Regions from separate parts of the Lysobacter sp. TAB13 genome, predicted to be linked through region 4. Evidence: riboswitches for the same ligand, from Rfam matches in the RefSeq annotation. Region 4 holds a riboswitch; each other region holds the start of a gene.
The links. Region 4 has a riboswitch for cobalamin ahead of AB4Y92_RS23320 (ribonucleoside-diphosphate reductase subunit alpha). Riboswitches for the same ligand answer to the same signal wherever they lie in the genome.

Region 1 (5,765 bases), on a different contig from region 4:
CCGGGCCATCCGGGTATGTGCCGGAAGGATGGAAAATCGCCCGGAAAAACGACGGCCCGGAAATCCGGGCCGTCGGGTCGCGTGTGTCGCCTGAGTCCTAACTCACCACTTGTAGCCGACCTTCAGGTAAGCGAAGGCGCCGTTGAAGCCGAACGGCGAGGCGGTGTTGTACGGCAGGTAGTTGCGAGTGCCCAGGACCAGCTTCTGCTCGTCGGGATATTCGTTGAGCACGTTGTCGCCGCCCAAGGTGAAGTCCCAGTTGTTCAAGCGATAGGTCGCGGCCAGATCCAGCGTCCACTTCGCGCCGTAGGTCTGGTCTTGCAGCGGATCGGTCGCGTGCAGTTCGGTGAACTCGCCGTAGCGCGTGGCGGTGGCGTTGAAGCTCCAGTTGCCGGTCTTCCAGTCGCCGGCGAGGAAGAACTTGTCCTTCGGCGCGCCCTTGGTGATGCGGCCGATCTCGGTGCGGCCGATGCGTACCGCGTTCGGATCGATCGCCGCCAGGCGCGCCGGGTTGGGCGCGATCTTCTCGATCTCGGTCTTGGAGTAGTTGTAGCCCAAGGTCAGGTTGAGCTTGCCCGACGCCCAATCCCAGGCCTGGGTCGCGACGATGTCCACGCCCTGCGTCTTGGTGTCGACCGCGTTGGTGAAGTAACGCCCGCCGCCGATGCCCGGATAACCGTTGGCCTGCAGATAATTGCGCACCGCGGCGCTGGTCAGGTTTTCCGACAGCAGAATGCGATCGTCCACGGTGATGTGGTACGCGTCGATGGTGATGTACAAGCCATCCGACGGCTGCAGCACCAGGCCCAGGCTGTAGTTGGTCGATTCCTCGGCCTTCAGCGGCTCGGAACCCAATGCGACCGCGGCCGGGTTATCGACGCGGAAGGTGCCGATTTCATACGGAACGCCGCTGATGAAATTGGTCGCGATCGACTGGAAAAACTGCTGCTGCAGCGACGGCGCGCGGAAGCCGGTGGAGGCAGTGGCGCGCAGCGCGACCTTGTCGGTGAAAGCGTAGCGCGCCGACAGCTTGCCCGAAGTGGTGTCGCCGAAATCGCTGTAGCTCTCGTAGCGCGCGGCGAGGCCGGCGGAGAATTTGTCGGTCAGGTCGGCCTCGACATCGGCATAGAGCGAGTAGCTGTGGCGGTCGAACTGGCCGGCGTCGCTGGCGCGGAAGCCGGAGAACACCTGCGCGCCGGGAATGATCTGGCCGTTGGACGCGGGCACGCCGCCGTTGGCGTAGGACAGCGGTTCGCCGGCGCGCTGGCTGAATTCCTCGCCGCGCCATTCCGCACCCCAGGCGAAGGTCACCGGGTACTGCCAGCCGAAATCCACCGGGCGGGTGAAGTCCAGGTTCAACACGTGCTGGGTCACTTCCAGCGCGCCGGCGTAGAACTGCGTCGGCGAAGTCGGGCCCAGGCTGCGGTTGAGGGTGTGCTCGATGTCGAAGGTCAGGCCGTTGTGGCCGTAGTTGTAGCTGAAATCGATCTGGGTGCCGCCCGCGGTCTCGGTGCGCAGGCCGACCACCGCGGCGCGGTCCTTGCTGATGTTGTGGATCTGCGGCAGGAAACCGTTCGGATAGATCGACGGGATGTTGCGCGCGTCGCCGGCGAAGCGGAAATAGCCGTTGGAAAGCACATCGCGCTTGCTGTAGCTGCCGAATGAATAGAAGGTCAGGTAATCGGTCGCTTTGTATTCGCCGTTGTACGACACCGCGCCGCTGTCGATCTCGGGATCGCCGTAGCGCTGTTCCACCACGCCCTGGAACGGACGCGCGCGGTTGGTCTGGTCCTGATGTCCGCCCTGCGCGGCCAGATGCACCTTGCCGTTTTCGCCGAGCTTGAGGCCGACATCGCCCGACAGCTGGTACTGCTCGCCGTCGCCGGCGCTGTACTGGCCGTAGCGCGCGGCGATGCTGCCGCCCGAATCGCTGCCCTTGAGCACGATGTTGACCACGCCGGCGATGGCGTCGGAGCCGTACTGCGCCGAGGCGCCGTCGCGCAGCACTTCCACGCGCTCGATGGAGGCGATCGGAATGGCGTTGAGGTCCACCGGCGAAGAGCCGCGGCCCTGGCTGCCGTTGAGGTTGATCAGCGCGGTGGTGTGACGGCGCTTGCCGTTGACCAGCACCAGCACCTGATCGGGCGCGAGCCCGCGCAACTGCGCCGGGCGCACCGCGTCGGTGCCGTCGGTGATGGCCGGGCGCGGGAAGTTCAGCGAGGGCAGGGCGCGCGCCAGCGCGGTGGCCAGTTCGACCGTGCCGCTGGCTTCGAGGGTTTCCGGCGTGATGATGTCGATCGGCGCGGTCGATTCGGCGACGGTGCGGTCGGACACGCGGGTGCCGGTCACGATGACCTGGTCCAGGGTCTTGGGATCGCCTTGCGGGGCCGCGTCTTGAGCGAAGGCGGCGGGCGCGGCGAATGCGATCAGCAGGCCCAGGGCCAGTGGGTGAAGGGGGCCGGTGAGCTTGCGACTGGCGTGCATGAAGACTCCTGATGGGGATGACATCGATGGCAATCGGGTTTAACACGCTTATAACAAGTGGGTCAATAAAGCGGCCAAGCTGTGCCTAACGCAAGTAGCCAAAAAGTGGTACGCGCCCCAGTTTTGGCGCCGGGGCGCTCCGAAGCGCGGCCAATCCCGAATCCCGGCCCCAAAAAAAACGCCGGGTCGCAACAATAGCGATCCCGGCGTCCGGAAGAGGGTGCGGCGACATGCGCCGCGGGGCGGCTCAGGCGATCAACGCGCCCCCATCGACGTCGATCACCGTGCCGGTGACGTAGGCGTTGTCGATCGCGAACAGATAGGCCGAGGCGATTTCGTCCGTGCGGCCGATCCGGCCGACCGGCAGCTTCTCGCCGGCCCGGGCCAGCGCCGACATGCGCGCGAACGGTTCCATGCCCTGGTAGCCGTCGCTGTCGGTCAGGCCCGGGCTGACGGCGTTGACGCGCAGCGGCGCCAGTTCGCGCGCCAGCACTTTGACGCTGGCTTCCAGCGCGGCGTTGATCACGGTGCGGGCGAGCGCGCCGGGCGTGGCCTTGCGCGCGACGATGCCGCTGGTCAGGGTCACGCTGCCGTGGCCGCTGAGATAGGGCAGGGCCAGCTGCACGGCCTGGATCGAGCCCCACAGCTTGCGTTCGAACGCCTGCCGCGCCTGATCCAGGTCCAGCTCGGCCAAGTGCCCGACCGGTGCCGGCGCGCTGGCGGCGATGATCAGGTGGTCGATCCGGCCGGCGCGCTCGAACAGGCGGCGCAGGCTGTCGGTGTCGTCCAACTGCGCCCGATGGGTGTCGATGCTGGACTTGGCCAGCGGACGCAGGGTGTCGGCGGTGGCGTCCAACTGCTGCAGATCGGCGCAGGCCAGGGTCAGCTGGCCGCGGCGGCGCGACAAACGCGCCGACAGGGCGCGGCCGATACCCGACTGCGCGCCGAGGATCAGGCTGCGGACGCTCGGGGCGGGGCTCAGGCGCAAGTCGGTGGCATTCATCGGCGGGATCGGGTCGCGGCGGGTGAGTGCATGGTCCACGGACCGCGCCCGCGAATGAATCAGACGCGTCTGAAATGTGCCTGGGGGGCCGGGCATGTGCCCCATCGAGGCCCATACCCTGGCGCCGCCACCGGGCGGCACTGTTAAGATGCCCGCGCTCAAGGTGATCGCCGACACAGTCGGGCGATTGAAACGGGAATCCGGTGGCGCGCGGCTCATGCCGAACGCTCAAGCCGGAGCTGCCCCCGCAACGGTAGGCGAGTCAACGCAACGCTCTTGGCCACTGTGCTGATGCACGGGAAGGCGCGTTGCGGGAACCGCGATCGGGTGTTCGCACCGATCGCTTCCGCTCGCGAGCCCGGAGACCGGCCCGGAGCGCGAACCGACAGGCGGAGGGCCGTGTCTCGGGAATCCTGCGCTCGCGCCTGCCTCCCTTGCCGCTCTTCGTGTGTCCCGACCTAGTCTGGACCGCGCGGGTGAGGCGCGGCCGTGGAGACCTGCCAGTGATTGCGTCTGTAGTTGCCGTTGCATTTTCGCCGCGCCCCGCGCGGCTTGTCCTGAACACCGCCTTGTGCGCCGCCCTGGCCGGCGCCGCTTTCGGCGCCAGCGCCGATACCGCGGTGGATATCGACCAGGTCGTGGTCACCGCCAGCCGCACCGCCCAGACCCAGGACGCGACCCTGGCCGCGGTGACGGTGATCGATCGCGCCGACATCGAGCGCCTGCAGCCGGCCTCGCTGCCGGACCTGCTGCGCGGCACGCCGGGCGCATCGCTGGCCAACCACGGCGGCGCGGGCAAATCCACCTCGCTGTTCCTGCGCGGCACCGAATCCGATCACGTGCTGGTGCTGATCGACGGCATCAAGCTCGGCTCGGCCACCAGCGGCGGCGCCTCGCTGCAGGACATTCCGGTGGAGCAGATCGAACGCGTGGAAATCGTGCGCGGGCCGTTCTCCAGCCTGTACGGCTCCGAAGCCATCGGCGGCGTGATCCAGATCTTCACCCGCCGCCCGCAGGGCGCGTTCGCGCCGAACTTCAGCCTGTCGCTGGGCAGCAACCAGACCCATCGCGGCTCCGCCGGCGTCGCCGGCAAGGGCGAGCGCGGCTGGTATTCGATCAACGCCGCGCACGAAGACACCGACGGCATCAACGCCTGCCGCGGCAAGCCCTCGCCGGGCGGCGCGGGCTGCTTCACCAACTCGCCCGACCGCGACGGCTACCGCAACAGCTCGCTGACCGTGCAGGGCGGCTACCGCTTCAACGAACAATGGGACGCCGAGGCGCGCGTGCTGCGCGCGCAAGCCAACAACCTCTACGACGGCAGCCAGAACAATCAGGCCGACACCGTGCAGCAAGTGGCCGGCGCCAAGCTGCGCTACAAGCCCAACGACCGCGTCAGCGTGAGCCTCAACGCCGGGCGCAGCGCCGATCTGAGCGACAACTACAAGAACGGCAAGTATTCGAGCACCTTCGATACACGGCGTCAGCTCGGTTCGGTGCAGGGCGATTTCAGGCTCGGCCAGAATCTGCTGACCGCCGGCTTCGATTGGCAGCGCGACGAGATCGAAAGCAATACCCGCTATGCGCGCGACCATCGCATCCTGCGCGGCGCCTTCGGCCAATGGCAGCGCGACTTCGGCGCGCATGCGCTGCAGGCCAGCCTGCGCCGCGACGACGACAGCCAGTTCGGCGGGGAAACCACCGGCAGCGTGCTGTGGGGCTGGGATTTCACCGAATCGCTGCGCCTGACCGCCAGCTACGGCACCGCGTTCAAGGCGCCGACCTTCAACGAGCTGTACTTCCCCGGTTACGGCAATCCGGAGCTCTCGCCGGAAACCTCGCGCAGCTTCGAACTCGGGCTGCGCGGTACATTCGGTGGGGAACGCCGGCAGATGTGGTCGCTCAACGCCTACCAGACCCGGATCGACGATCTGATCGCCTACGACGCTTCGCGCGGCGCGCCCGGCAACGTCGATCGCGCCCGCATCCGCGGCCTGGAAGCGGTGCTCGACACCCGCCTGGCCGACTGGGACCTGCGCGCCAGCGCGACCTGGCTGGACCCGCGCAACGACAGCCGCAGCAGCTACAACGACAACTACCTGCCGCGCCGCGCCCGCCGCAGCGCGCGCATCGACCTGGACCGCCGCTTCGAGCTGGGCGCCGCCCGCGCCGTGTCGTTCGGCGCCAGCGTCTACGCCGCCGGCCAGCGCTACGACGATCTGGCCAACGCCCGCAGCCTGGGCGGCTATGCTCTGACCGACCTGCGCCTGGGCTACGC
Region 2 (5,765 bases), on a different contig from region 4:
GCCCGCCGCGCCTGAACGAAGGCCGGCGCGCGCGCGCGACGGGCGTCGCGCGCGCGGAACTCGCTCTATCGTTCTCGTTCCGATGCTTGCGGCCCGGCGCGTGTTTCAGGCCATCACCCCCGAAGGATGAATGAACAAAGCCGCTCCTCCGCAAGATGCCCTGCTGCATGCGAGCGCTTTGCTGATCGCCGTCGCGGTGACGATGTTCACCGGTTGGCTGCTGCTGGACGTGCCGGCACCGGCGCCGACGCAACCGGCCCTGGATGTGGTCCTGATCGAGCGCGTGCCGCCGCCCGTTGAGCCGCCGAGCGAGCCGGACTTCGTACCCATACCCACGCCACGCGACCGCCCGCACGCGCCTTCGCCGGCGAGCGTCGCCGCGAACACGCCCCGGCCCGCGCAACCCGAGCCATCGCCGCCGCGCAAGCAAACCGCAGCAAACACGCCGCCGCCCGCGGCCACCAGCCGCCTATTCAACGCCGACGGCCGCGTCGCGCTGCCGGAATCCGACCCGATGCGCCCGCCGCCCGGCCGCGCGCCGGGCGATCCGGACGATCCCAAATTCGTAGCCGCCAAGAACACCTTCGAACGCCGCAATCCGATCGACGTGCCGCCGACCGGATTCGAATCGGATTGGGCCACCGAAGGCACCCTGGGCAAGGCCTTGCTGGGCAAGGCGACCAAGCGGCTGCAGAAAATCGCCGACGCGATGCCGTTCAAGCGCGACATTCAGCAGGCGCGCGCGCGGCCGCCGCCGCCGGTGCGATTCAATCCGGCGCTGCATGAGCGGCCCTCGGACCTGGGCAGCGAAGCCACCGGCGATGCCTACAAGGCCGCGCCGATCGCGTTCGAGCCCGCGCCGGGCCTGCAAGGCGAGGCCAGCCGCCGCATCCGTCAGGCGATCGGCGAAGTCGAAGCCAGCCACGGCGGCTGCGAGCGCAAGCGGCTGCGCGAGTTGCTGGCGCCGGCGATCGTGCGCGTGGACGAACTTCAGCGCATCGAACGCGCGATGGCCAGCGGCGTCGATCCGATCCGCGCCGAACAACTGCTGCCGCGTTCGGCCGACATGGCCTACGACCAGGCGCGCCGCGCGATCTGGTACGCGAAACAACAATTAGCGACGTGCGCGAGCTGACCCGGGCGGCTTGATCGAGTGCCGACGCATCGGCTGTTCGTTGTTCGCCGCGTTGCCATCGGCGGTGCGGTTACGGCGTTGAAGCGCGCATCGTTAACGCGTGCGATTCAAACGAAGCCGGCGCTGAGCGCATCGATGCGAACCATCGGCGTCTGCATGATCGCAACGATGGCGCTATCGATCTGGCGCCGCAGTAAGGCGATGAACCGGCGCGGGGCGCACATTCGATGCAGCAACGCACGCATCGTCATCGATATGACTATTTGAGCCGCGATGCATGTCATCGCATCGCTTTGTGATCCGCGTGGTGAATCCACCACCGTTCGAGCCGCGTCGATGACTTGACGCCGGCCCGCATCCAGCGCTTGCGTCCGATCTGAACGAACGCGAGCGATGCGCCCGTCGCGATGCGGCTTGTCCGCCCAGGGCCGCAAGCACTACACTTCGCCCGCCACAGGTGCCTTGCACGCCGGTCCATACCGGCGCGCAGGGTGAAACGGGAAGTCGGTGCGGACGTGATCGTCCAATTCCGACGCTGCCCCCGCAACGGTAGGCGAGAACACCCGACGTTGACCACTGCGCTCGCGCGGGAAGGTGTCGGGGTGATGCTTCGGCATCGCTCGCAAGCCCGGAGACCGGCCCGTGGCGGACATCGGGAGATGTCCTCCTCGAGTGTTGCGGCGGGCAACCTGACGGGCTGATTCGATGCGGCGTGCGTCCGCCATCGTTTCGTCTTGTCGCGCGTCTCCGCAGCCCTCGCTTTCGCGGGTGTGCGATACGGAGACCACCATGAACGATATGCATCGCGTTGCGACCGAGGTCGCGACGGTCAAGCTTTTGATCGACGGCGAATTCGTCGAATCCCGCAGCACGCAGTGGCGCGACGTCGTCAATCCGGCCACCCAGGCGGTGCTGGCGCGCGTGCCGATGGCCACGGCCGAGGAAGTGGGCGCGGCGGTGGCTTCGGCCGCACGCGCGTTCAAGACCTGGCGCAAGACCCCGATCGGTGCGCGTGCGCGCATCTTCCTGAAGTATCAGCAGCTGATCCGCGAGCACATGAGCGAGCTCGCCGCGATCCTGACCTCCGAGCAGGGCAAGACCTTGCCCGATGCCGAAGGCGACGTGTTCCGCGGCCTGGAAGTGGTCGAGCACGCCGCGGCGATCGGCAATCTGCAACTGGGCGAGTTGGCCAACAACGTCGCCGGCGGCGTCGATACCTACACCTTGCTGCAACCGCTGGGCGTGTGCGCGGGCATCACGCCGTTCAATTTCCCGGCGATGATTCCGCTGTGGATGTTCCCGATGGCCATCGCCACCGGCAACACCTTCGTGCTCAAGCCGTCCGAGCAGGATCCGCTGGTGACCATGCGTCTGGTCGAACTGGCGCTGCAGGCCGGCGTTCCCAAGGGCGTGCTCAACGTCGTCCACGGCGGCGAGGATGTGGTGAATGCGATCTGCGATCACGCCGATATCCGCGCGGTGTCGTTCGTCGGTTCGACCAAGGTCGGCACCCACGTGTATCGCCGCGCCTCGCTCGCCGGCAAGCGCGTGCAATGCATGATGGGCGCGAAGAATCACGCCATCGTGCTGCCCGACGCGAACAAGGAACAAACCCTCAACGCCATGGCCGGCGCCGCCTTCGGCGCGGCCGGACAGCGCTGCATGGCCGCGTCCACCGTAGTGCTGGTCGGCGAAGCGCGGCAGTGGATTCCGGATCTGGTCGCCAAGGCGCGCACGCTCAAGGTCAACGCCGGCACCGAGCCGGGCACCGACGTGGGTCCGGTGATTTCCTGCGCCGCGCGCGAACGCGTCGAAGGCCTGATCGCCTCGGGCGTGGAGCAGGGCGCGGTGCTGGAACTCGATGGCCGCAATCCCGCCGTGCCCGGTTATCAGCAAGGCAATTTCGTCGGCCCGACGATCTTCTCCGGCGTCGAGCCGGGCATGCGCATCTACCAGGAAGAAATTTTCGGACCGGTGCTGGTGATCCTGGGCGTGGATACGCTGGATGAGGCGATCGCKCTGATCAACGCCAATCCCAACGGCAACGGCACCGCGATCTTCACCCAGTCCGGCGCCGCCGCGCGCAGGTTCCAGGAAGAGATCGACGTCGGCCAGGTCGGCATCAACGTGCCGATTCCGGTGCCGGTTCCGCTGTTCTCGTTCACCGGCTCGCGCGCCTCCAAGCTCGGCGACCTGGGCCCGTACGGCAAGCAGGTGGTGACCTTCTACACCCAGACCAAGACCGTCACCGCGCGCTGGTTCGACGACGAGACCCTGGGTCACGGCGTCAACACCACGATCAGTCTCAAGTGATGGCCGCGGTCATGGACTGGCAGGCCGCGTCGGTGGTGCCGACCGGCCTGAGCGAAGAACAGGCCGCGTACCGCGATGCGGCGCGCGACTTCGCTCTGGCACGGTTAGCGCCGCATGCGGCGCATTGGGACGCGCAAGGCATCTTTCCGCGCGAAGCCATCGCTCAGGCCGGCGAACTCGGCTTCTGCGGCCTGTATGTGGACGAAGCCGCCGGCGGCTCGGGCTTGAGCCGGCTGGACGCGGCGATCGTGTTCGAGGAACTGGCCGCGGTCGATCCGTCCACCGCGGCTTTCATCAGCATCCACAACATGGCGACCTGGATGCTGACCGCGCACGCCGGCGACGCGGTGCGCGAACAATGGGGGCCGGCCCTGGCCAGCGGACGCAGTCTGGCCTCGTATTGCCTGACCGAACCGGGCGCGGGATCGGATGCGGCCTCGCTGAAAACCCGCGCCGTGCGCGATGGCGAGGACTACGTGCTCAACGGCGCGAAGGCTTTCATTTCCGGCGCCGGCGCCACCGACATGCTGGTGGTGATGGCGCGCACCGGCGGCGACGGTGCGCGCGGCATCAGCGCGTTCGCGGTCGCCGCCGACAGCGCCGGCATCGCCTACGGCCGCAAGGAAGAAAAGATGGGCTGGAACAGCCAGCCCACGCGCGGCATCAGCTTCGAGAACGTGCGCGTGCCGGCGCGCAATCTGCTCGGACGCGAAGGCGACGGCTTCAAGATCGCGATGAAGGGGCTCGACGGCGGCCGCATCAACATCGCCAGTTGCTCGCTCGGCGCGGCCCAGGGCGCCTTGGACGCGGCCCGCCGCTACATGGGCGAACGCCGCCAGTTCGGCAAGAAACTCGCCGAGTTCCAGGTGTTGCAGTTCAAGCTCGCCGACATGGCCACGCAACTGATCGCCTCGCGGCAGATGGTGCATACCGCCGCGCGCAAGATCGACGCCGGCAGCAGCGACGCCACCGTGTGGTGCGCGATGGCCAAGCGCTTCGCCACCGACGCCGGTTTCGCCGTGTGCAACGACGCGCTGCAGATCCACGGCGGCTACGGCTACATCCGCGAATACCCGATCGAGCGCCTGCTGCGCGACTGCCGCGTGCACCAGATCCTGGAAGGCACCAACGAAATCATGCGCGTGATCATCGCGCGCCATCTGCTCAACAGCGACGAGGAATTGCGATGAGTCTTGCCGACACCGTCTACACCGGCCTGAAGCTGGAGATCGACGGCCACACCGCCGTGGTCACGCTGAGCAATCCGCCGGCCAACACCTGGACCCGCGACAGCCTCGCCGCCTTGCGCGATCTGGTCCGCGACCTGGACCGCGAGCGCGATATCTACGCCCTGGTGATCACCGGCGAAGGCGAGAAATTCTTCTCGGCCGGCGCCGATCTCAAGCAATTCGCTGGCGGCGACAAGGCCCTGGCGCGCGACGCGGCGCGCCGCTTCGGCGAGGCCTTCGAAGCGCTGAGCGCGTTTCGCGGCGTGTCGATCGCGGCGATCAACGGCTATGCGATGGGCGGCGGGCTCGAATGCGCGCTGGCCTGCGATCTGCGCATCGTCGAAGAACAAGCGCAGCTGGCGCTGCCGGAAGCGACGGTCGGCCTGTTGCCCTGCGCGGGCGGCACCCAGAATCTGCCGCGTCTGGTCGGCGAAGGCTGGGCCAAGCGGATGATGCTGCTGGGCGAGCGCGTCGATGCGGCGACCGCGCTGCGCATCGGTCTGGTCGAGGAAGTGGTCGGCAAGGGCGAGGCCATGGCGCGCGCGCTGGCCTGGGCCAAGCAGGCCGAGAAGCAGAGCCCGACCAGCGTCACCGCGTGCAAGGCGCTGGTGCAGGCGACGCGTTCGCAGTCGCACGCGACCGCGCTGGTGAGCGAGCGCGAGGCATTCGTGGATCTGTTCGACAGCGCCGATCAGGTCGAAGGCGTGGCGGCGTTCCTGGAAAAGCGCGCAGCGCAATGGAAGAACGCATGAACGCATCAGTCCAGCCCGCACCGGTCAGCGAAGCCGTCGCGCCGTCGCCGGTGTTGTTCGAACAGCGCGTGGCCGGCAACGGCCGCCGCATCGGCATCGCCACGCTCAATGCCGCGGCGACCTTGAACGGCTTGTCGCTGCAGATGGCCGAATTGCTCGACGAACAACTGCGGCTTTGGGCCGAGGACGACGCGATCGCCCTGGTCGTGCTGCAAGGCGCGGGCGAAAAAGCCTTCTGCGCCGGCGGCGATCTGCACGGGCTGTATCGCGGCATGCGCGACTACCAGGCCGGTGGTCGCGGCGACATACGCAACAACCATCAGGCCAGCGAGTTCT
Region 3 (5,765 bases), on a different contig from region 4:
GAATAGGCAGGATTTCTGAACGGCTTACGACCGCTCGTCGGCTCCATGTTGCATCGCAACAAATCCAGGCATATGCTGCACCGCACAATCCAGTCGTTCTTCGTCTGGACCTTCCCCTCAGGAGCTCAGCCATGTACCAGCAATTCAACGAACAGTTCGCCGCCGCTACGCGCCAGTTCGCGGACACGGCCGCTCAGGTCAACCGCCTGGCCCTCGACAACGCCGAGGCCGTGTTCGGTCTGCAGATCGCCGCGATCGAAGAGCGCGTCAACGCGACCTTCGCCTTCTTCGGTGAAGCCGCCGAAGCGCGCGATGCCGAAGCCTTCAAGACCCTGTGGCCGAAGGGCGTGCAGATCGCTCGCGAAAACGTCGAGCGCGCTGTCAGCACCGGTCAGGAAGCTTTCGGCCGCACGCTGAAGGCCAACGAAGCCATCGCCGAACTCGCCAAGTCGCAGATCGAAACCGCCGCCAAGGCCACCCAGGCCAACGTCGAGAAGGCCGCTAAGGCCGCGACCAAGGCGACCGCCGCTCCGGCGAAGTAATCGCAACGTCTCTCTCTCCGGCGGGTAACGCGGATACACGAAACCCGGCAGCGCAGGCTGCCGGGTTTTTTGTTGTCCGCGCCGCCGCGGCGATGGCCGTGAATTACACCTGCGGCCGCAGCGATTCCGCCAGCCGCGCCGGATCGGGACGCTGCGAATAAGGCACGCGGCCCCAGCACGGCACCGGCATGCGCCGGCGCAGGATTTCGAAGTTCTCGTCCATGCGCGCCATCTGCGGATCGATGTCGTTGGCGATCCAGCCGATGAAACGCGCGCCGTCGGCGGCGATCGCGCGCGCGCTCAGGCGGGCGTGGTTGATCGCGCCCAGGCGCAATCCGACCACCAACACCACCGGCAGATCCAGCGCGCGCACCAGATCGATCTGGTCGAGCCGGGCATCGATCGGCGCGGCCCAACCGCCGACGCCTTCCACCACCATCACGTCGGCTTGCGCCCGCAGGCGCGCGTATGCGGCGAGGATCGGCTCCAGGCCGATCTCGATGCCGGCTTCGGCCGCGGCGATCTCCGGCGCCAGCGCCAGCGGCAGCGCGTACGGGTTGACGTCCTCGTAGCGCGGCGTGGGATCGCTGGCGGCCTGCAACAGCAGCGCGTCTTCGTTGCGCCAGCCTTGCGCGCCCGGCTCGCAGCCGCTCGCCACCGGCTTCATGCCGATCGCGCGCGCGCCGAGCGCGCGGATCGCATGCAGCAATGAGGCGCTGACGACGGATTTGCCCACGCCGGTGTCGGTGCCGGTGACGAACAGGCCGGGGAGATAAGCTCGCGGAGGCATCGGGATTCGGGTCCGAAAAGTCGCTGGAGGACGATATGACGGCGGATTGCCGCGCGGAACAGTCTGGCGCTTGTGACTGACCTCGCGCTTTTCCGGCACTGCCGGCTGGCCATGGTAGTCGTGGCGAGCACCACTGCTACACTCCGAAGATGTATACAGCCTCAGCACTTTCGGGCGGAAAGCCCGAGCAGTACGCGCAATTGGTCGAGCAGGCGCGTGCGCTGCTCGACGGTGAGCGCGACCGCGTCGCCAACGCCGCCAACCTGTCGGCCCTGGTCAACCAGTCTCTGCCGCAGCTCAACTGGGTCGGTTTCTATTTCTACGACGGCCGCGAACTGGTGGTCGGCCCGTTCCAGGGCCTGCCCGCCTGCGTGCGCATTCCGCTCGACAAGGGCGTGTGCGGCGCGGCCGCGTCCAGCCGCCAGACCCAGCGCGTCGCCGACGTGCACGACTTCCCCGGCCACATCGCCTGCGACGCGGCCTCGCGTTCGGAAGTGGTGGTGCCGTTGCTGCGGGGCGAGGAGCTGATCGGTGTGTTCGATCTGGACAGCCCGGTGCCGGAACGCTTCGACGCCGACGATCAGGCCGGGCTGGAAGCGCTGGCGCGGGTCTACCTGGAGTCGCTGGCATGACCGCCGCCCCCAAGATGCGCAACATCGGCCCCAAGAGCGCGGCCTGGCTGCGTCAGGTCGGGCTGCGCACGCACGAGGACATCGCCGCCATCGGCACCGTCGAAGCCTTCATGCGGGTCAAGCGCGCCGGCTTCAAACCGACCTTGAACCTGCTGTACGCCATCGAAGGCGCGCTGCTGGACTGCCACTGGCAGGAGATCAGCGAAGAACGCCGCCAGGAGCTGATCCTGGCCGCTGAAGCTGCGACCGCGCTGCTGCCGGCGCCGCGCAACAAGCCGGCGGCCGCGCCGGTGCATACGACGATGCATGCGCAGGAAGAGCGGTTCGATGAGCCGACCGCGTTCGGCGGTGGTCGCGATGACGACGACAACGATCGAGACGACGGCAACGACCGCGACGGTCCGTCGGACGACGACGGGCATGATTCGCACGACGCGGACGATCGCAACGACTGATCCGGGTCGGTCGCGGGTTCGCGGCGCGGCAGGTTGGGCCGCGCGCCCTCATCCGCCCCTTCGGGGCACCTTCTCCCGCAAGCGGTAGAAGGGCTCTGCATTCGACTGAGCAATTCGCCGTTAACGCCCCTCGCCCGCTTGCGGCAGAGGGGCCGGGGTGAGGGCAGCCCCGCCACTCAGGCGCCCCGCCCCTACATCGCGTACACTGCGCCCCGCTTCGAGGTGACCCCACGGCTGCTGCCGCCGGGGTTGAAACGGGAAGCCGGTGACGCGCTCAGGTCCGGTCGGACGATCCGACCCGCCCCGCCCATTCCGGCACTGCCCCCGCAACGGTAAGCAAGTCAGGTCGCGGCCACCGCCACTGTGCACAGGCACGGGAAGGCGCCGCGTCCGGGAGTCGATCGCATCGGCTCCGCTTGCGAGTCCGGAGACCGGCCTCGGTGCGCCACAGGTTGCGATGCGGAGGGCATTGCGGCGGCTGCAGCGCCTTTGCGCGCTCGTTTCGCTGCCCGCACGTCCCTTCCCCGCCGCCGCCCATCAGCCGTTGTCGCCACGCGCTGGATCGCGCGTGCGTTGGAGTCATACACATGCGTTGCCTGAATCTGTCCCTCGCCATTGCCTGCGCCCTGCCGGCCACCGCTCTCGCCGCGCCCGCCGGCGGCGCCACCGATCTCGATGAGGTCGTGGTCACCGCCAACCGCACCGCGGTCAGCGTCAACGACCTGCTGACCCCGGTCGAGGTGCTGGACCGCGCCGACATCGAACGCAGCCAGGCGCGCGATCTCAACGATCTGCTGCGCGGCCGCGCCGGCATCACCATCGCCAACCAGGGCGGCGCCGGCAAGCTGACCACGCTGTTCCTGCGCGGCAGCGAATCCGACCACGTGCTGGTGCTGGTGGACGGCATCCGCATCGGCTCGCCGACCTCGGGCCTGGCCGCGCTGCAGGATCTGCCGCTGGAACTGATCGACCGCATCGAAATCGTGCGCGGCCCGCGTTCGAGCCTGTACGGCGCCGACGCCATCGGCGGCGTGATCCAGGTGTTCACCCGCCGCGAGCAGCAAGGCTTCGCCCCGCGCGTGCACGTCGGCGGCGGCAGCAACGGCACCATCGAATACGGCAGCGGCTTCGGCGGACGCGGCGGACGCGGCTGGTTCGGCGCCGACTACAGTTTCCGCAAGACCCAGGGCATCAACGCCTGCCGCGGCGCCGGCTTCCCGGTGTTCGCCGGCTGCTTCACCGACGAGCCCGATCGCGACGGCTACGAGAGCCACGCGCTGTCGCTTCGCGGCGGCGTCGAGATCAACGAGCAGTGGAGCATCGAAGGCCAGGCGCTGCGCGCGGAAGGCCAGAACGAGTACGACGGCAGCTTCGGCAATTATTCCGAGACGGTGCAGCAAGTGATCGGCGGCAAGGTCGATTGGCGTCCCTCCGAATCGGTGCACGTGCAGTTGACCGCCGGCCGCAACGTCGACGCCTCGGAAAATTACCTGGTCGGCGGCCTCGTCGGCCCGGCCAACACCACCTCGCGCGCGCGCGTCGGCCACTTCGATACCGATCGCGACAGCGCGACCTTGCAGGCCGACTTCACCCTCGCCGAAGGCCACTTGCTGACCGCCGGTTTCGATTGGCTGCGCGACCGCGTCGACAGCGACACCTCCTACGACGAGACCGATCGCGACAACAAGGCCGGCTTCGTCCAGTACCAGGGCCGTTTCGGCAACCAGTCCTTCGAAGCCAGCGTGCGCCGCGACGATAACGAGCAGTTCGGCGGCCATACCACCGGCGGCGCCGCGTGGGGCCTGAACTTCGCCGAGAGCTGGCGCGTGACCGTGGGTTACGGCACCGCGTTCAAGGCGCCGACTTTCAACGAGCTGTACTTCCCGTTCTTCGGCAACGCCAATCTGAAGCCGGAAGAGTCCAAGACCTGGGAAATCGGCCTTGCCTACCGCGGCGACGGCTTCAACGCGCGCATCGACGGTTTCGATACCCGCGTCGATCAGCTGATCACCTTCGATTCGGCGATCAACCTGCCGAACAACATCGAACGCGCGCGCATGCGCGGCGCCGAGATCGGTATCGACACGACCTTCGCCGACTGGACCCTGGCGGCGAGCGCGAGCTATCTGGACACCGAGAACCGCGTCGGCTTCTTCCGCGGCAACGACCTGCCGCGCCGCGCCAAGCACAGCGCGCGCATCGATCTGGATCGCGCCTTCGGCAAGTTCCGCATCGGCGCGACCGCGGTGGGTTACGGCTCGCGTTACGACGACGTCGCCAACAGCGTGCGCGTCGGCGGCTACGGCACCATGGACCTGCGCGCCGAGTACGCGATCAGCGATTCGCTGAGCCTGCAGGCGCGCGTGGCCAACGTGTTCGACCGCGAGTACGAGACCGTGTCGTACTACAACCAGCCCGGCCGCGAGTGGTTCCTGACCCTGCGTTACGCGCCCAAGCCCTGATAGTTGCGCCGATCGCTACGCGCGATGGTTCGAAACGAAGCCCGGCATCGCCGGGCTTCGTTTTTTGGCGCGGTCAATCGAACACGCTGCACGTCAGCTCGGATTCGAAATCCCCGATCCAGTGCGGCAACGGTTTGGGAATCCGCGCCTCGCCCATCTCGCGCGCCCAGCCGCGCAGGCGCGCGAGCTCCGGCGAGCGCCACACCGCGACGCCGTAGGGACTCGAACACACCCGATGCTCCGGATGCGTACTGCGCAATTCCGCGTTCGCGCCCCAACCGGTCGCCGCGGCCGCGCTATGCAGTTCGTGCAAATCCTGCGCGCCGGATTTCGCCGCATGCTCCAGCGCCAGCACCAGCTCGACCGGATCGGGATAGAACGGCGACAAACTGCTCGCACGCAATTCATCGTCGCCGGCCCAATGCAGGGCCGCGTCGAGCATCTGCGTGGCTTCGCGCACGCCGGGCAGATGCGACATGCCGATCGCAGCGAGGAAGCCGAGGACGTTCGCGGTGGCGGTGCAATCGACCATATCGAAAGCCGCGCCTTCGCGGCTCCAGGTCGAGAACGTGCCGACGCGCAGCCACGGCGGGCGCAGCGCGGGAAAGCGCGCGATACGCCGCCGCGCGATGGTCATGCAGGCGGTGCGGCGCGCATCGTCCAGGCCAATGCGCCCGGCATGCAGCAATTCCAGCGCCATGATCGCGGTGTCGTCGACATCGTCGGGCAACACCGGCGCCCAGTCGGGTTGCGCATCTTCGGGCCAGAAACGGAAACCGCCGCGGGCGGATCGGCACGCCTGCAGGGTATCGAGCATCGCGCCCGGCACGGGCAACCCGTGGCGACGCAGCGCGCGCACGCCCAATGCGGTCACGAAACCGTTG
Region 4 (5,765 bases):
GCTCGTTCGGATCGGGCAGGTAGGTGTCGAGCAGGGTCAGGTAGAACTGCACGTGCAGCGCTTCCTCGTACAGCTGCCGCGACAGGTACATGCGCGCTTCGGGCGCGTTGATGTGCTGATACAGGTTCAGCACCAGATTGTTCGACACGATGCTGTCGCCGGTGGCGAAGAACGCGACCAGCCGCTCGACCAGATGCCGTTCGGCCGGGCCGAACTTGTGCTTGAGATCGTTCACGTCCTGCGAGAAATCCACTTCCTCGACGGTCCAGGTGTTGCGGATCGCGTCGCGGTACATCTCGTAGAAATGCGGGTAGCGCATCGGCCGCAGGGTGAGGTCGAAACCGGGATCGAGGAGGAGGCGGGTTGAATCGGTGGACATGGCAATTCCTTGGATGTTGCTTCCCTTCTCCCGCTTGCGGGAGAAGGTGCCCGAAGGGCGGATGAGGGCGCGCGAGGGTCGGTGACGACGCGAACTGGGCGGTGCGCTGGCCCTCACCCCGGCCCTCTCCCGCGCCCCGAAGGAAGTCACCTTGGGTGGCCAGCGGGAGAGGGAGCAGAGCGTGTTACTGGCAGGCTTCGCAGGACTCGGGGTTTTCCAACGAGCACGCGATCGCCTCGTCGGTGGTGTATTCCGGCTTCGGCGTCGCCGCGGCCGGCGCGCTCACCGTGGTCTTGGCGATCTTGGTGGCTGGACGCGAACGCAGGTAATACGTCGTCTTCAAGCCCTTCTTCCACGCGTACATGTACATCGAGCTGAGCTGGCCGATGTTCGGGCTTTCGATGAACAGATTCAGCGACTGGCTCTGGTCGATATACGCGCCGCGCTCGGCGGCCATGTCGATCAGCGAACGCATCGGCAGTTCCCACGCGGTGCGGTAGACCTGACGCAGCGTCTCGGGCACTTCGGTCACCGACTGGATCGAGCCTTCGGCCATCTTGATGCGGTCGCGCATCTCGGCGGTCCACATGCCGAGCTTCTTGAGTTCTTCCACGAGGTACTTGTTGACCACCAGGAAGTCGCCCGACAGCGTCTCGCGCTTGAACAGGTTCGACACCTGCGGCTCGATGCACTCGTAGCAGCCGGCGATGGAGGCGATGGTCGCGGTCGGCGCGATCGCGATCAGCAGCGAGTTGCGCAGGCCGTGCTCGGCGATGCGCTTGCGCAGCGCGTCCCAGCGCTCGGGCTGCGACGGGGTCACGCCCCAGGCTTCGAACTGCAGCTCGCCGACCGATGCGCGGGTGTCGTCGAAGGACGGGTGCTTGCCGTGTTCCATCGCCAGTTCGTTCGACGCCGACAGTGCGTGGAAATAGATGGCTTCGGCGATTTCCTGCGCAAGCTTGCGCGCCGGCTCGGAGTCGAACGGCATGCGCAGCTTGAAGAACACGTCCTGCAGGCCCATCGAACCCAGGCCGACCGGACGCCATTTCAGATTGGCGCGGCGCGCGGTTTCGATCGGGTAGAAGTTCAGGTCGATCACGCGGTCGAGCTGGCGCACGGCCAGGCGCACGGTTTCGGCTAGCTTGTCGAAATCGAACGCGCCCTTGCCGTCCTCGTACATCTCCACGTGATGGGAGAGATTGATCGAGCCCAGGTTGCACACCGCGGTCTCGTCCTGCGAGGTGACTTCCAGGATCTCGGTGCACAGGTTCGACAGATGGATGACGTTGCCGTCGCGCAGGGTCTGGTTGGAGGCGCGGTTGGACTTGTCCTTGAAGTTCATCCAGCCGTTGCCGGTCTGCGCCAGGGTGCGCATCATCCGGCCGTAGATGTCGCGCGCCTTGACCTTCTTCGCGGCCAGGCCGGCGGCTTCGGCGGCGTGGTAGGCGCGGTCGAAGGCTTCGCCCCACAGGTCGGTCAGCTGCGGCACCTTGGACGGATCGAACAGCGACCAGTCGGCGTCGGCCTCGACGCGGCGCATGAACTCGTCCGGAATCCAGTTGGCCAGATTGAGGTTGTGCGTGCGGCGCGCTTCGTCGCCGGTGTTGTCGCGCAGTTCCAGGAATTCTTCCACGTCGGCGTGCCACGGCTCCAGGTACACGCAGGCCGCGCCCTTGCGCTTGCCGCCCTGGTTGACCGCCGCGACCGAGGCATCGAGCGTCTTCAGCCACGGCACGATGCCGTTGCTCAGGCCGTTGGTGGAACGGATCAGCGAGCCGCGCGAACGGATGCGCGTGTAGCTCAGGCCGATGCCGCCGCTGAACTTGCTGAGCTTGGCCACGTCCATGTAGCGCTTGTAGATCGCTTCCAGCGAGTCGTCGGGCGAGTCGAGCAGGAAGCAGCTCGACAGCTGCTCGTGCGTGGTGCCGGCGTTGAACAGGGTCGGCGAGGACGGGATGTAGTCCAGCTGCGCCATGCGGCGGTACAGCGCCAGCGCGTCGCTGACGTCTTCGCTGAGCGCGCAGGCGATGCGCAGGAAGAACTGCTGCGGGGTCTCGATGACGGTGCGCGCGGTCGGGTGGCGCAGCAGGTAGCGGTCGTACAGCGTGCGCAGGCCGAAGTAATCGAACTTGGCGTCGAGGCTGCGGTCGATCGCGTCGTTGAGCTTGCGCGCGTTGGCCTGGACGAAGGTCACCAGGCGCTCGTTGATCAGGCCCAGCTCATGGCCGCGCTGGATCGACTGCGAGAACGCATGGATTTCGATGCCGGCGACTTCTTTCTCGATCACCCCGGCGAGCAGGCGCGCGGCGAGGCGGCCGTATTCGGGTTCTTCCGCGGTCAGCAGGGCGGCGGTGCGGATCGACAGTTCGTCGAGTTCCTGCGTGGTCGCGCCGTCGTACAGGCCGGAGATGGTGCGGGTGGCCACGCGCATCGGATCGATCGCGTAGAGGTTTTCGCCGCTGCGGGTCACCGCGCGCACGATCTTGTTCAGATCGACCGGTTCGCGGCGACCGTTGCGCTTGGTCACGCTCATGGTCAGGTTGGCCGCGGGCGGGGTCAGGGCGAAGCCGGGCGCGTCTTGCGCGGTACGGGCTGCGGCCGGCTTGGCGGCGGCGTTGGAAGTGGCGGCGGTGTCCGTGGCGGGGGCGACGGACGGATCGGATGCGAGTGTGGTCATGGCATTACTCCGGGGCGTGGGTGCACGGTGCGGAGAACGCGGACGCGCCGGCGACGACGGACCGCGCGCGCGGTGTCATCGGTGGCGCGGCCGTGCCCCCGCGGGCGCAGAGCTTGGGAGTGTGTCGGCTGGGTGTCGCGCGGCCCGAGACGCGAGGTCCGGGACGGCCCGCTCGGCGCTGCGCGCCGGAACGGACGGGCGCGACGGAGGCCCGTCGTGCCGCGACACCGGCCGTCTTCCCCCGAAGACTCCTGTGGGCCGGTACCGCGCGGTTGTGCGACGCGCGGCTGTCGGCAGGTCTTCGGGCTCGGGACTCGGAGCGAGAAACGGGCAAAGAGAAGTGAGCGCTACGGGGTGACCCGGTTCTCACTTTTCTTCGCCCGCTTCTCGTTCCTCCTACCGGGGTCGCTTCCCAGGCATACCGCCCAGTGCCATGACCCGTTCGTTTCCCATACCGCTGCGGGGCAGCGCCGGCTTCGGACCCCGCCGCGAGTGCTCGCGGTCGCGTCCCTACCGACTTCCCTTTTCAGCCGATCGCAAGATCGGCACCGACGGGCACAACATAGTGTGGTTACGCGATTTCGTCAACGCGATATGTGGTGAATGAATCGTGTATATAGCGAGTGAAGGCGACGCTTCCATACGCCGCGCCTTGGTGTAACGTGCCCGCCATAAGGAACGGGGAACTGTGATGGAAGCACTGATTGGCTTGTTGGTACTGGCTTTGCTGTTGGTGCCGGTGCTGCTCATCGTCGCCCTGGTCCAGATCTCCGGGCTCAAGTCCCGGGTGTCGGGCCTGGAACGGACCCTGGCACAGCTTCGTGCGTCCGCAGACGCTCCGGCGGCACCGCGTGGCCGCGAGGACGAAACCCTGGCCGAGCGCATCGAGCGCATCGATCGTGAAGCGCTGCCGCAGACGCCGGCGCGCCCGATCGCCAGCACCGCGCCGCCCGCCGCGACTGCGCCGCGCACTACGCCGCCGCCGTTCCCGGCCACGCCGCCGGCCGTGCCGCCGCCGTTGCCGCCGCAACCGGCCGCCGTGGCGGCCTCGCCCATGCCGCTGCGCGCGCCCGTCGCGCCGACGCCGCGCGCACCGCGTGCGCCGTCGCCGCCGGACATCTTCACTCTCGGCGCGCGCTGGGTCCGGCGCTGGTTCACCGAGGGCAACGTCCCGGTCAAGGTCGGCATGCTGGTGTTGCTGGCCGGCGTCGCCGCGTTGCTGAAGTACGCCAGCGACCAGGGCTGGATGCACGTGCCGATGGAATTCCGCCTGGCCGGCATCGCCGCCGCGGCGATGGGCGGGCTGGTGTTCGGCTGGCAACAGCGCGAGCGCAAGCGCGTGTTCGCGCTGAGCCTGCAGGGCGGGGCGATCGGCGTGCTGCTGCTGGTGGTGTTCGCCGCGTTCAAGCTCTACGGCCTGATCCCGGCCGGCGCCGCGTTCGCGATCAGCGTGGTGCTGGTCGCCGGCACCGGCGTGCTGTCGGTCAAGCAGAACGCGCTGGCGCTGGCGGTGTTCGCGATCCTCGCCGGCTTCCTCGCGCCGATCTGGCTGTCCACCGGCTCGGGCAACCACGTCGCCTTGTTCGGTTACTACGCGGTGCTCAACGCCGGCATCTTCGCGATCGCCTGGTGGCGTCCGTGGCGGGTGCTGAATCTGATCGGCTTCGCCTTCACCTGGGGCATCGGCACCTTGTGGGGCGTGCTGAAGTACCGGCCGGAGCATTTCTCGACCACCGAGCCGTTCCTGCTGCTGTTCTTCGCCTTCTATCTGCTGATCCCGGTGCTGTACGCGCGCCGCCGCGCCGCCGGGCGCCGCGATCTCATCGACGGTTGCCTGGTGTTCGGCACGCCGCTGATCGCTTTCACTCTGCAGGCCGGACTGCTGGATGGCGATCGCATGCCGCTGGCGTTCTGCGCGCTCGGCCTGGGCGCGCTGTACGCGGCGCTGGCGTGGTGGTTGCGCCGCGATCAACGCTTTGTCGAACTGTCCACGCCGTATGCGTTGCTGGCGGTCGGTTTCGCGACCCTGGCCGTGCCGCTGGCGCTGGCCGCGGAAGCCACCGCCTGCGTGTTCGCGCTGGAAGGCGCGGCGTTGGCGTGGCTGGGGCTGCGCCAGCAGCGGTTGCTGCCGCAGCTCACCGGTCTGGGGCTGCAGATCGCGGCCGCGTTCGCCTTCATCGTCGGCGCCAGCGATTCGGTCTGGGAGGGCTATACGCCGATCCTCAACGCCAACTTCGCCGGCGCGGTGTTGATCGCGGTGGCGGGTCTCGCCAGCGCCTGGAGTTATCGCCGCGACGCCGCGCGCGCGCCGGCACTGGCCTATTACCTGTGGGGCCTGGCGTGGTGGCTGGGCGCGACCGGCAGCGAGATCGCCGATTTCGTGGCCGACCGCAACAGCGCCGACGCGGTGCTGATGCTGGTCGCGGTGACCGGCTGGGCGGCGGCGGAAGTGTTCCGTCGCCACGACTGGAAGGCCTTGTCGCTGACCGCGGCGCTGGCTTTCGCCGCGGCGCTGCCGTTGGCGCTGCTGCAGGCCGAAGCGCACCGCTATCCGTTCGCCGAGTGGGGCTGGGCAGCGTGGGCGCTGTATGCCGGCCTGGGTTGGCGCAGCCTGAGCAATCTGCGCGAACGCGCGGGGCCCGAGCTCGCGCTCGGCCATCTGGCCTGGCTGTGGGCGTGGGCGCTGGCGATCGGCGTGAGCTTGTTCCG

Region 1: another riboswitch for cobalamin. It lies ahead of btuB (TonB-dependent vitamin B12 receptor); the one in region 4 lies ahead of AB4Y92_RS23320 (ribonucleoside-diphosphate reductase subunit alpha).
Region 2: another riboswitch for cobalamin. It lies ahead of AB4Y92_RS01215 (CoA-acylating methylmalonate-semialdehyde dehydrogenase); the one in region 4 lies ahead of AB4Y92_RS23320 (ribonucleoside-diphosphate reductase subunit alpha).
Region 3: another riboswitch for cobalamin. It lies ahead of btuB (TonB-dependent vitamin B12 receptor); the one in region 4 lies ahead of AB4Y92_RS23320 (ribonucleoside-diphosphate reductase subunit alpha).

Annotation. Positions count from the first base shown of each region.
Region 1 is NZ_JBFRDR010000004.1:227,514-233,278, forward strand. Features, by position in the region: gene AB4Y92_RS07110 (TonB-dependent receptor plug domain-containing protein) at 103-2,484, opposite strand; gene AB4Y92_RS07115 (SDR family oxidoreductase) at 2,732-3,487, opposite strand; cobalamin riboswitch at 3,632-3,875, shown strand; gene btuB (TonB-dependent vitamin B12 receptor) at 3,985-5,765, shown strand, end outside.
Region 2 is NZ_JBFRDR010000001.1:354,569-360,333, reverse strand. Features, by position in the region: gene AB4Y92_RS01225 (hypothetical protein) at 131-1,135, shown strand; gene AB4Y92_RS01220 (hypothetical protein) at 1,243-1,380, opposite strand; cobalamin riboswitch at 1,574-1,793, shown strand; gene AB4Y92_RS01215 (CoA-acylating methylmalonate-semialdehyde dehydrogenase) at 1,934-3,448, shown strand; gene AB4Y92_RS01210 (acyl-CoA dehydrogenase family protein) at 3,460-4,638, shown strand; gene AB4Y92_RS01205 (enoyl-CoA hydratase) at 4,635-5,429, shown strand; gene AB4Y92_RS01200 (enoyl-CoA hydratase/isomerase family protein) at 5,426-5,765, shown strand, end outside.
Region 3 is NZ_JBFRDR010000012.1:173,924-179,688, forward strand. Features, by position in the region: gene AB4Y92_RS15950 (phasin family protein) at 132-542, shown strand; gene bioD (dethiobiotin synthase) at 646-1,332, opposite strand; gene AB4Y92_RS15960 (GAF domain-containing protein) at 1,482-1,964, shown strand; gene AB4Y92_RS15965 (TfoX/Sxy family protein) at 1,961-2,419, shown strand; cobalamin riboswitch at 2,623-2,873, shown strand; gene btuB (TonB-dependent vitamin B12 receptor) at 3,007-4,881, shown strand; gene AB4Y92_RS15975 (hypothetical protein) at 4,955-5,765, opposite strand, start outside.
Region 4 is NZ_JBFRDR010000030.1:22,280-28,044, reverse strand. Features, by position in the region: gene AB4Y92_RS23325 (ribonucleotide-diphosphate reductase subunit beta) at 1-379, opposite strand, end outside; gene AB4Y92_RS23320 (ribonucleoside-diphosphate reductase subunit alpha) at 564-2,912, opposite strand; cobalamin riboswitch at 3,332-3,624, opposite strand; gene AB4Y92_RS23315 (DUF2339 domain-containing protein) at 3,748-5,765, shown strand, end outside.